2 regions of the Streptomyces sp. NEAU-YJ-81 genome follow, and region 2 is predicted to be linked to the other one. Evidence: riboswitches for the same ligand, from Rfam matches in the RefSeq annotation. Region 2 holds a riboswitch; the other holds the start of a gene.

What was found. A riboswitch is a leader RNA that binds a small molecule or an ion and turns the genes downstream of it on or off. The one in region 2 is predicted to bind cyclic di-AMP.
Positions count from the first base shown of each region.
Region 1: it holds a riboswitch for cyclic di-AMP, as region 2 does, so the genes downstream of both, J5X86_RS40205 (M23 family metallopeptidase) here and J5X86_RS00110 (M23 family metallopeptidase) in region 2, are expected to answer to the same signal.

Region 1 covers NZ_JAGFNO010000030.1:27,111-30,872, forward strand. Annotated here, with positions in the region: gene J5X86_RS40195 (HPr family phosphocarrier protein) at 71-352, shown strand; gene J5X86_RS40200 (GntR family transcriptional regulator) at 536-1,291, opposite strand; gene J5X86_RS40205 (M23 family metallopeptidase) at 1,517-2,311, opposite strand; cyclic di-AMP (ydaO/yuaA leader) riboswitch at 2,326-2,489, opposite strand; gene J5X86_RS40210 (pitrilysin family protein) at 2,787-3,762, opposite strand, start outside.
Region 2 covers NZ_JAGFNO010000001.1:31,023-34,784, reverse strand. Annotated here, with positions in the region: gene J5X86_RS00115 (PP2C family protein-serine/threonine phosphatase) at 1-1,270, shown strand, start outside; cyclic di-AMP (ydaO/yuaA leader) riboswitch at 1,518-1,687, shown strand; gene J5X86_RS00110 (M23 family metallopeptidase) at 1,699-2,889, shown strand; gene J5X86_RS00105 (aldo/keto reductase) at 3,002-3,762, shown strand, end outside.

The sequences.
Region 1 (3,762 bases), on a different contig from region 2:
CCGGGTGGATCCGGACACCGTATGATTTTGGTCTAGACAACAGCACCCGTCACACCTGAAGGGCAACACCATGGCTGAGCGCCGCGTCACCATCGGCTGGGCCGAGGGCCTGCACGCCCGCCCTGCGTCGATCTTCGTCCGGGCGGCCACCGCCGCCGGCGTCCCCATCACGATCGCCAAGGGCGACGGCACCCCGGTCAACGCCGCCTCCATGCTGGCCGTGCTGGGCCTCGGCGCCCAGGGCGGCGAGGAGGTCGTCCTCGCCTCCGACGCGGACGATGCCGAGGTCGCGCTCGACCGGCTGGCGAAGCTGGTGGCGGAGGGCCTCGAGGAGCTTCCCGAGACCGTCTGATCCCCCCTCTGATTCACAGGTGATTCCCGTGTGAATCAAGGATTCGACACGGCGGGGCCGCGGTGACCATTACGGTCACCGCGGCCCCGCTGTTTTTCCGTTTCCATCCCGACTCGGAGTACCGAGAACCGGGCGCCGCGAAACCGCGCCGGGAATTCCCGAGAGTTGTATACGGGATCGCTGTTAATTCCGGCCGCTCGCCGTGTTTACGGAATGTTTCGAAGCCCTCACCGGGGTGGGGCGGCGCTGCCGGTATTCCGCCAGCGCGCGCTCGGTGTGCGCCGCGGCGAGCGCCCGCGCCCGGTCGGCGTCGCCGCGCGCCACCGCGTCCACCAGCGCGCCGTGCTCCGCCCAGGACTCCACGGCCCGCGCGGCCGGGTCGGGGCGCCGGGCGCCCCCGGGCGGTGCGGGCTGCGGCGCGGGAGCGGCCGCGTACACCCACACGGTCTTGCGGCGCAGCTGGACGAGCATCGCGGCCAGGCTCGGGCTGCCGGACGCCTGGGCGAGCGTCTCGTGGAACCAGTCGCCCAGCGGCCGCAGTTCACCGAGCCGGCCGTGCTGGGCCCGCTCCCGGCCGAGCCGGACCAGCCCGCGCAGCACCTTCAGATGGGCCTCGGTGCGGCGCTGTGCGGCCCGTGCGGCGCCCAGCGGCTCCAGCAGCGCCCGGATGTCCAGCAGATCGGCCGCCTCGCGCTCGGAGGGCTGGGCGACGCAGGCACCCGCGTGTCGGCGGGTCGTCACGAAGCCCTCGGACTCCAGGGTGCGCAGGGCCTCTCGGACCGGCACCCGCGAGACGCCGTAGCGCCGGGCGAGAAGTTCCTCGGTGAGCCGGCTGCCGGGCTGATATGTGCCGGAGACGATGTCGTCGCGAATCGCCGTACACACCGCATGCGCCGAAATCCGGCGACCGCTCTGGACCGCGGTCGTATCCCCGCTCACTTCCGGTCCCACATTGTCGAACCTCCGCCTTAACGCCCGCGAAACGCATCCATGGAACGCGCATTGAACGACTCTATTCCAATCGGACGTCATTTCCGATGGCGGAGTGCATTTCATGGATATTTTTTGGTCAGCCGGCGGCGCGGCACGCCGAAGGCCCCGTCCGGGGGACGGGGCCTTCTCGGATTCTCGCGGGACCGCGGGCGTGCGCGGAGTCCCGCGAGGTCAGACGTTGACGCCGTGCGAGCGCAGATACGCCAGGGGGTCGATGTCCGAGCCGTAGTCCGGGCTGGTGCGGGCCTCGAAGTGCAGATGCGGTCCGGTGACGTTGCCGGTGGCGCCCGACAGGCCGATCTGCTGGCCGGGGGTGACCTTCTGGCCGACCGAGACGCTGATCGACGACAGGTGGCCGTACTGGGTGTAGGTGCCGTCGTTCATCTTGATGACGACGTTGTTGCCGTAGGAGCCGCCCCAGCCCGCCTCGACGATCTCGCCCATGCCCACGGAGTGCACCGAGGTGCCGGAGGAGGCGTGGAAGTCGATGCCGGTGTGGCTGCCGGAGGACCACAGACCGCTGGCCGCCTCGTAGCCGGTGGAGACGTAGGAGCCGCCGATCGGCGTCTCGAAGGTGTTGAGGCGCTTGCGCTCGGCCTCGCGCGCCGCGCGCTCCTTGGCCTCGCGCTCGGCCTTGGCCTTCTTCGCCGCGGCCTCCGCCTTTCTGGCGGCCTCCTGGCGGGCGATCGCCTCCGCCTTGGCCTTGGCGGCGGCCTGCTCGGCGGCGGTCTCCTGGGACTGCGCCTGGGCCTCGATGTGGTCCGCGATCCCGTCGCCGATCACGATCGCCTGGGTCAGACCGGTCTGCTGGGGGCTGGGGCCGGTGTCGGCCGCGAACGCCTGTCCGGTGATCCCGGCGACGACGCCCGAGGCGACGGTGGTGATGCCCACGACGTTCGCGCCGGTGCGGACGTTGATCTTGGTGGTGCGGCGGTGTTTCCCGGTGGCAGTGCGGGTGGACGCCATGCTGAGGCGCACTCCTTTCCTTCCTTCTCGCCTACCGGGTTAGCTGACGGGTTCGGAGCAGGAAGGTCTCCTACGGACTCCTCCCCCGGCCGGGGAAGGCGCCCGATTCACCCCTGGGGACGTGTGGGTCCCCGGCTCCCCTGGCTCGCGCCGTACGGGGACTCGGCGATGACTGTCCGTGCCGCGGGTGCGGCGGGTTGCTGGCGAACAGCCGGACTGACGCTAAACGGGCCCGCTTTCGATCACCAAACGGTTCCGGTTTTTTGTTGCTCTCGCCACAAACCAAACAAGCTGTCACTCCCGCAAATCGGGCATGAAGGAAGGACCCCGGCACCTTTACGGGGCCAGGGTCCTTCCGCTGTGAGCTCGTTGACGGGACCGGCTGCCGGATCGTCAGCGGACCCGGATCGTCAGTGAGCCGGCCGGATCGCCGGTTCTTGGTCCGGATCCGGCCAACCGGCCAACTCCGGGCGGCTCAGCCGGAGATGACGCGCACCTCGCCGATGCCCAGCGCCCGGACCGGCTCCTCGATCGCCGAGGCGTCCCCGACCAGCACCGTGACCAGCCGGTCCGCCGGGAAGGCGGACACCACCGCAGCGGTCGCCTCCACCGTGCCGGTCTCCGCGAGGCGGGCGTACAACTGCGCCTGGAAATCGTCCGGAAGGTGCTGCTCGACCTGGTCGGCGAGAGTGCCCGCGACGGACGCCGCCGTCTCGTACTTCAGCGGGGCGACGCCCACCAGGTTCTGCACCGCGACATCGCGCTCCTCGTCGGTGAGCCCCTCCTCCTTCAGCGTGCGCAGCACCTTCCAGAGGTCCTCCAGCGCGGGCCCGGTGACCTCGGTGGCCACCGAGCCGCTGATCGCCAGCATGGCGGCGCCCGCGGAGCCGCCCGAGGGCGCCGGGGGCGCGGAGCGCAGCACCTGGCCGAAGGCGCGCACCCCGTAGGTGTAGCCCTTCTCCTCGCGCAGCACACGGTCGAGGCGGGAGGTGAGGGTGCCGCCGAGGCAGTACGTGCCGAGCACCTGCGCGGGCCAGACCCGGTCATGGCGGTCGGCGCCGACGCGCCCGATGAGCAGCTGGGTCTGCACCGCGCCAGGCCGGTCGACGATCACCACACGGCCGAGGTCGTCCGCGACGATCGGGGGAACCGTGCGCGGCGCGCCCGCCCCACCCGTCCAGGCGCCCAGGGTGTCGGCGAGCGCCCCGTCGAGGTCGACCCCGGTGAGGTCGCCCACGATGACGGCGGTCGCGGTGGAGGGGCGGACATGCGCCTCGTAGAAGGCCCGCACGGCCGCGGCGTCGATGCCCTCGATGGTCTCCTGGGTGCCCTGGCGCGGCCGGGACATCCGCGATTCGGCCGGGAAGAGGGCCGCGGAGAGGGCCATCGAGGCGCGGCGGGCCGGATTGGCCAGCTCATGGGGGATCTCGTCCAGCCGGTTGCGCACCAGC
Region 2 (3,762 bases):
CGGGCTCACCGGGCCCACCGCGGGACCTGGCCCGGCGGAGGATGAGGGCAAGGGGCTGCCGGGCCGCCGGGTGGCCCGCTGGCTTCCCGCCATCCTCATCCTCGGCGGCGTCAGCTTCGACCTGGCCACCCCGTCCGGTTACACCGCCTCGCCCTTCTTCGCCGCCGCCCCTCTGGTCGCCGCGGCGCTCTTACCGCTGCGTCAGACCGTCATCATGGCCGTCATCGCCGTCCTCGCGACCTGTCTGCTGGCGGAGTTGCACGGTGTGCGGGACCCGACCCAGGCGGCCACCGAGATCGTCACGGTCGCCACCGTGACCGTGCTGGCGGTGGCGATCAACCGTGTCGTACGCCGCAGCTACCACCGGCTCGCCTCGGCGCGAGGTGTCGCGGAGGCTGCCCAGCGCGCCGTCCTGCCCGCGCCGCCCGCCCGTCTCGCCGGGCTGGAGATCGCCGCTCGCTATGTACCGGCGGAGAAGTACGCGGCGATCGGCGGTGACCTGTACGCGGTCCAGGACACCCCGCACGGCGTACGGCTGACCGTCGGGGACGTACGCGGCAAGGGGCTGCAGGCGGTGGAGGTCGTGGCGATCCTCCTCGGCTGCTTCCGGGAGGCGGCGGAGCAGGAGACGACCCTGGAGGCGCTCGTGGGCCGTCTGGAGCGGGCCCTGCAGCGTGAGGGTGCCCGGCGGGCCGACCTGGAGGTGTTCGAGGGGTTCACGACGGCCGTGGTGGCCGAAATTCCGCGCGGCGACTCCACCCTGCGGCTGATCAACCGCGGCCATCCGGCGCCGCTGCTCATGGCGGAGGACGGTGCGGTGCGTGCCCTGGAGCCGGAGATGTCGGCGCTGCCGGTGGGGATGGGGGAGTTGGCCGGGTGGCCGGACCGGGTGATGGAGCTGGGGTTCGAGGAGGGGGAGACGCTGCTGCTGTTCACGGACGGGGTGACGGAGGCCCGGGACCGCAATGGCGAGTTCTACGACCCGGAGAAGCAGCTGCGCGGCCGCCGCTTCGCCGATCCGCAGGAGCTGCTGGACGCGCTGGTGGCCGATGTCGAGCGCCATACGGACGGCGGGACATCGGACGACATGGCGCTGCTGGCGGTCCGCCGGACCCCGGCCCGCGGGAACGGACGGGGGAACGGGCAGGGCAATGGGCAGGGCAATGGGGGCAATGGGCAGCGGGACGGCCGAGGGAACGGGCACGACGGCGACGGCGGTGCGAGCCGCGGCGGCCATACGAGGGACAGCGGCGTCCCACACCGTCCGTAGCCGACCGGGTCCATACCGTGCGTAGTCGACCGAGCCCCCTCCGCATAACAATTGCTGCACGATCGGTCCGCACGCGTTTTTGCGAACCTTTGGCCAATGCGTCGACTTGCCCCCATCTGTCCCCTCTTGGGCGCTAAGTTCATGCCAAAGGTGCGCGGATTCCTCAGAACAGCTTGGAATCACATCGCGCTCTCTATTAACGTTCGATAACGCAGCGCGGTCGTCACAACCGTCGCAAGGGCGGCACCGTGCGCCGTCGCCGAATCCCGTACGCACACCGGCAGTACCGCACCACCAGCAGCACCAAGGGAACCGGGGAACCAACACCTTGGGGTGAATCGGGTCGAACCTGACCCGTAGGAGACCTTCCTGCTCCGAACCCGTCAGCTAACCCGGTAGGCGAGAAGGAAGGAAAGGAGTGCGCCTCCGTGGCGTCCAACAGGTCTGCCCTGGACGAGGCCCCGTATCGCACACGGGGAGGCGGTTTGGGGACCGCCACCGCCTACGGCCCCGGCTTTGACGCCGGCGGCGGGATGAGCTCCGGGGACGGCCACTTCGCCCCCGACGATCGGTACCTGGACGCGCATGGGGACGCGTTCGAGGGCCCGGGTGCCGGATTCGAGACCGAGCCCTGGGAGGAGTGGAACCCCACCGAGGAGTCCATCGCTCCCGTACGCGGCCGGCACCGCGTGGCCAAGCAGCGCGGCGGGACCATGGCGCGCAGCGGCGCCGTCCTCGGCGTCGGCGTGATCGCCGCGGTCGGTGCGGGCGGTATGGCCAGCGCCAAGGACCGTCCCAAGCCGCCCATTTCCATGCCGGATCTCGGCCACGTCGCCGATGAGGTCAAAGCCAGCCTGCCCGCCGCCAAGGACCTGCCCGGCATCGGCTCCTGGACGTCGGACGACAGCAGCGGCCCGCAGACGGCCGCCGCCCCCCTCTCCCAGGCCGGCCTCACCAGCGAGGACGAGCAGCGCGGCACCACCGACGCGGGCGAGGCGCTCCGCGCCCGCATCCTCCAGCAGGCCGAGAACCAGCAGAACGCGGCGGACGAGGACAGCCGCACCGCCGCGGCGAAGGCCGCCGCGGACAAGGCGTCCGACCAGGCCGCGGAGGTGGCCGCCCAGCGGAAGGCCAAGGCCGAGGCGGAGAAGAAGGCCGCCGAGCAGCGGGCGAAGGAGGCGGCGGAGAAGAAGGCCGCGGCCGAGCGCCAGGCCAGACTCGCCGCCGCGTACACCCTCCCCGTCGGCTCGTACACCCTGACCGCGAGCTTCGGCCAGGCGGGCGACATCTGGTCGGCCGACCACACCGGCCAGGACTTCGCCGCCCCGACCGGCACCCCGGCCAAGGCGGTGCACGGCGGCACCATCACCCAGGCGGGCTGGGCCGGTTCGTACGGCTACCGCATCGTGCTGACCCTCAGCGACGGCACCGAGATCTGGTACTGCCACCTGTCGTCGATGGTCGTCACCTCGGGCAAGGTGACGGCGGGCGATGTCATCGGCCGCGTCGGCGCCACCGGCAATGTGACCGGCCCGCACCTCCACCTCGAGGTCCGGCCCGGCGGCGGCTCGCCGATCGACCCGATGCCCTGGCTGCGCCAGCACGGGATGAACCCCTGATACTCCGGCGGCTCTGGCGCTCTCTCCCCCCTTGACGCCAGGGCCGCCGGTTTACGTCCCGACGGGGCCGCCCCCAGGAACAACCCCGCCCAGCCACCCGTTGTAAAAACGTATGGCTGACAACACACAGAAGATCGGTGATCTGTCCGTTTTCCCGTTTGCCCTGGGCGGGAACGTCTTCGGCTGGACCGCCAACGAGGCCGAGTCCTTCCGGGTGCTCGACGCCTTCGTGGCGGCGGGCGGCAATTTCATCGACACCGCCGATGTCTACTCCGCGTGGGTGCCGGGCAACGAGGGCGGCGAGTCCGAGACCATCCTCGGCAACTGGTTCGCCTCCCGGGGCAACCGCTCCTACGTCGTACTCGCCACCAAGGTGGGCGCCGGCTCCCCGGAGCCCCGCGGTCTGACCTCGTCCGCCATCAAAACGGGCGTCGAGGAATCCCTCCAGCGGCTGCGCACCGACTACATCGACCTCTACTACACCCACTACGACGATCCGTCGGTGCCGGTGGAGGAGATCATCACCACCCTGGACGAGCTGGTCAGAGAGGGCAAGGTCCGCGAGGTCGCCGCGTCCAACGTCAGCGCGGAGCGCCTGGAGGCCCAGCTGGCCTTCTCCACCCAGGAGAGCCTGGCCCGCTACGTCGCCCTCCAGCCGCACTACAACCTGGTCTCGCGCGACACCTTCGAGGGCGACTTGGCCGACGTCGCCGCCCGCCACCACCTGGCGACCATCCCGTACTACTCCCTGGCGTCCGGCTTCCTCACCGGCAAGTACCGCCCCGGCACGGCGGTCGACAGCCCCCGCTCCACCGGCGCGGCCAAGTACCTGGAGACCGAGCGCGGCCAGAAGGTCCTCGCCGCCCTGGACGA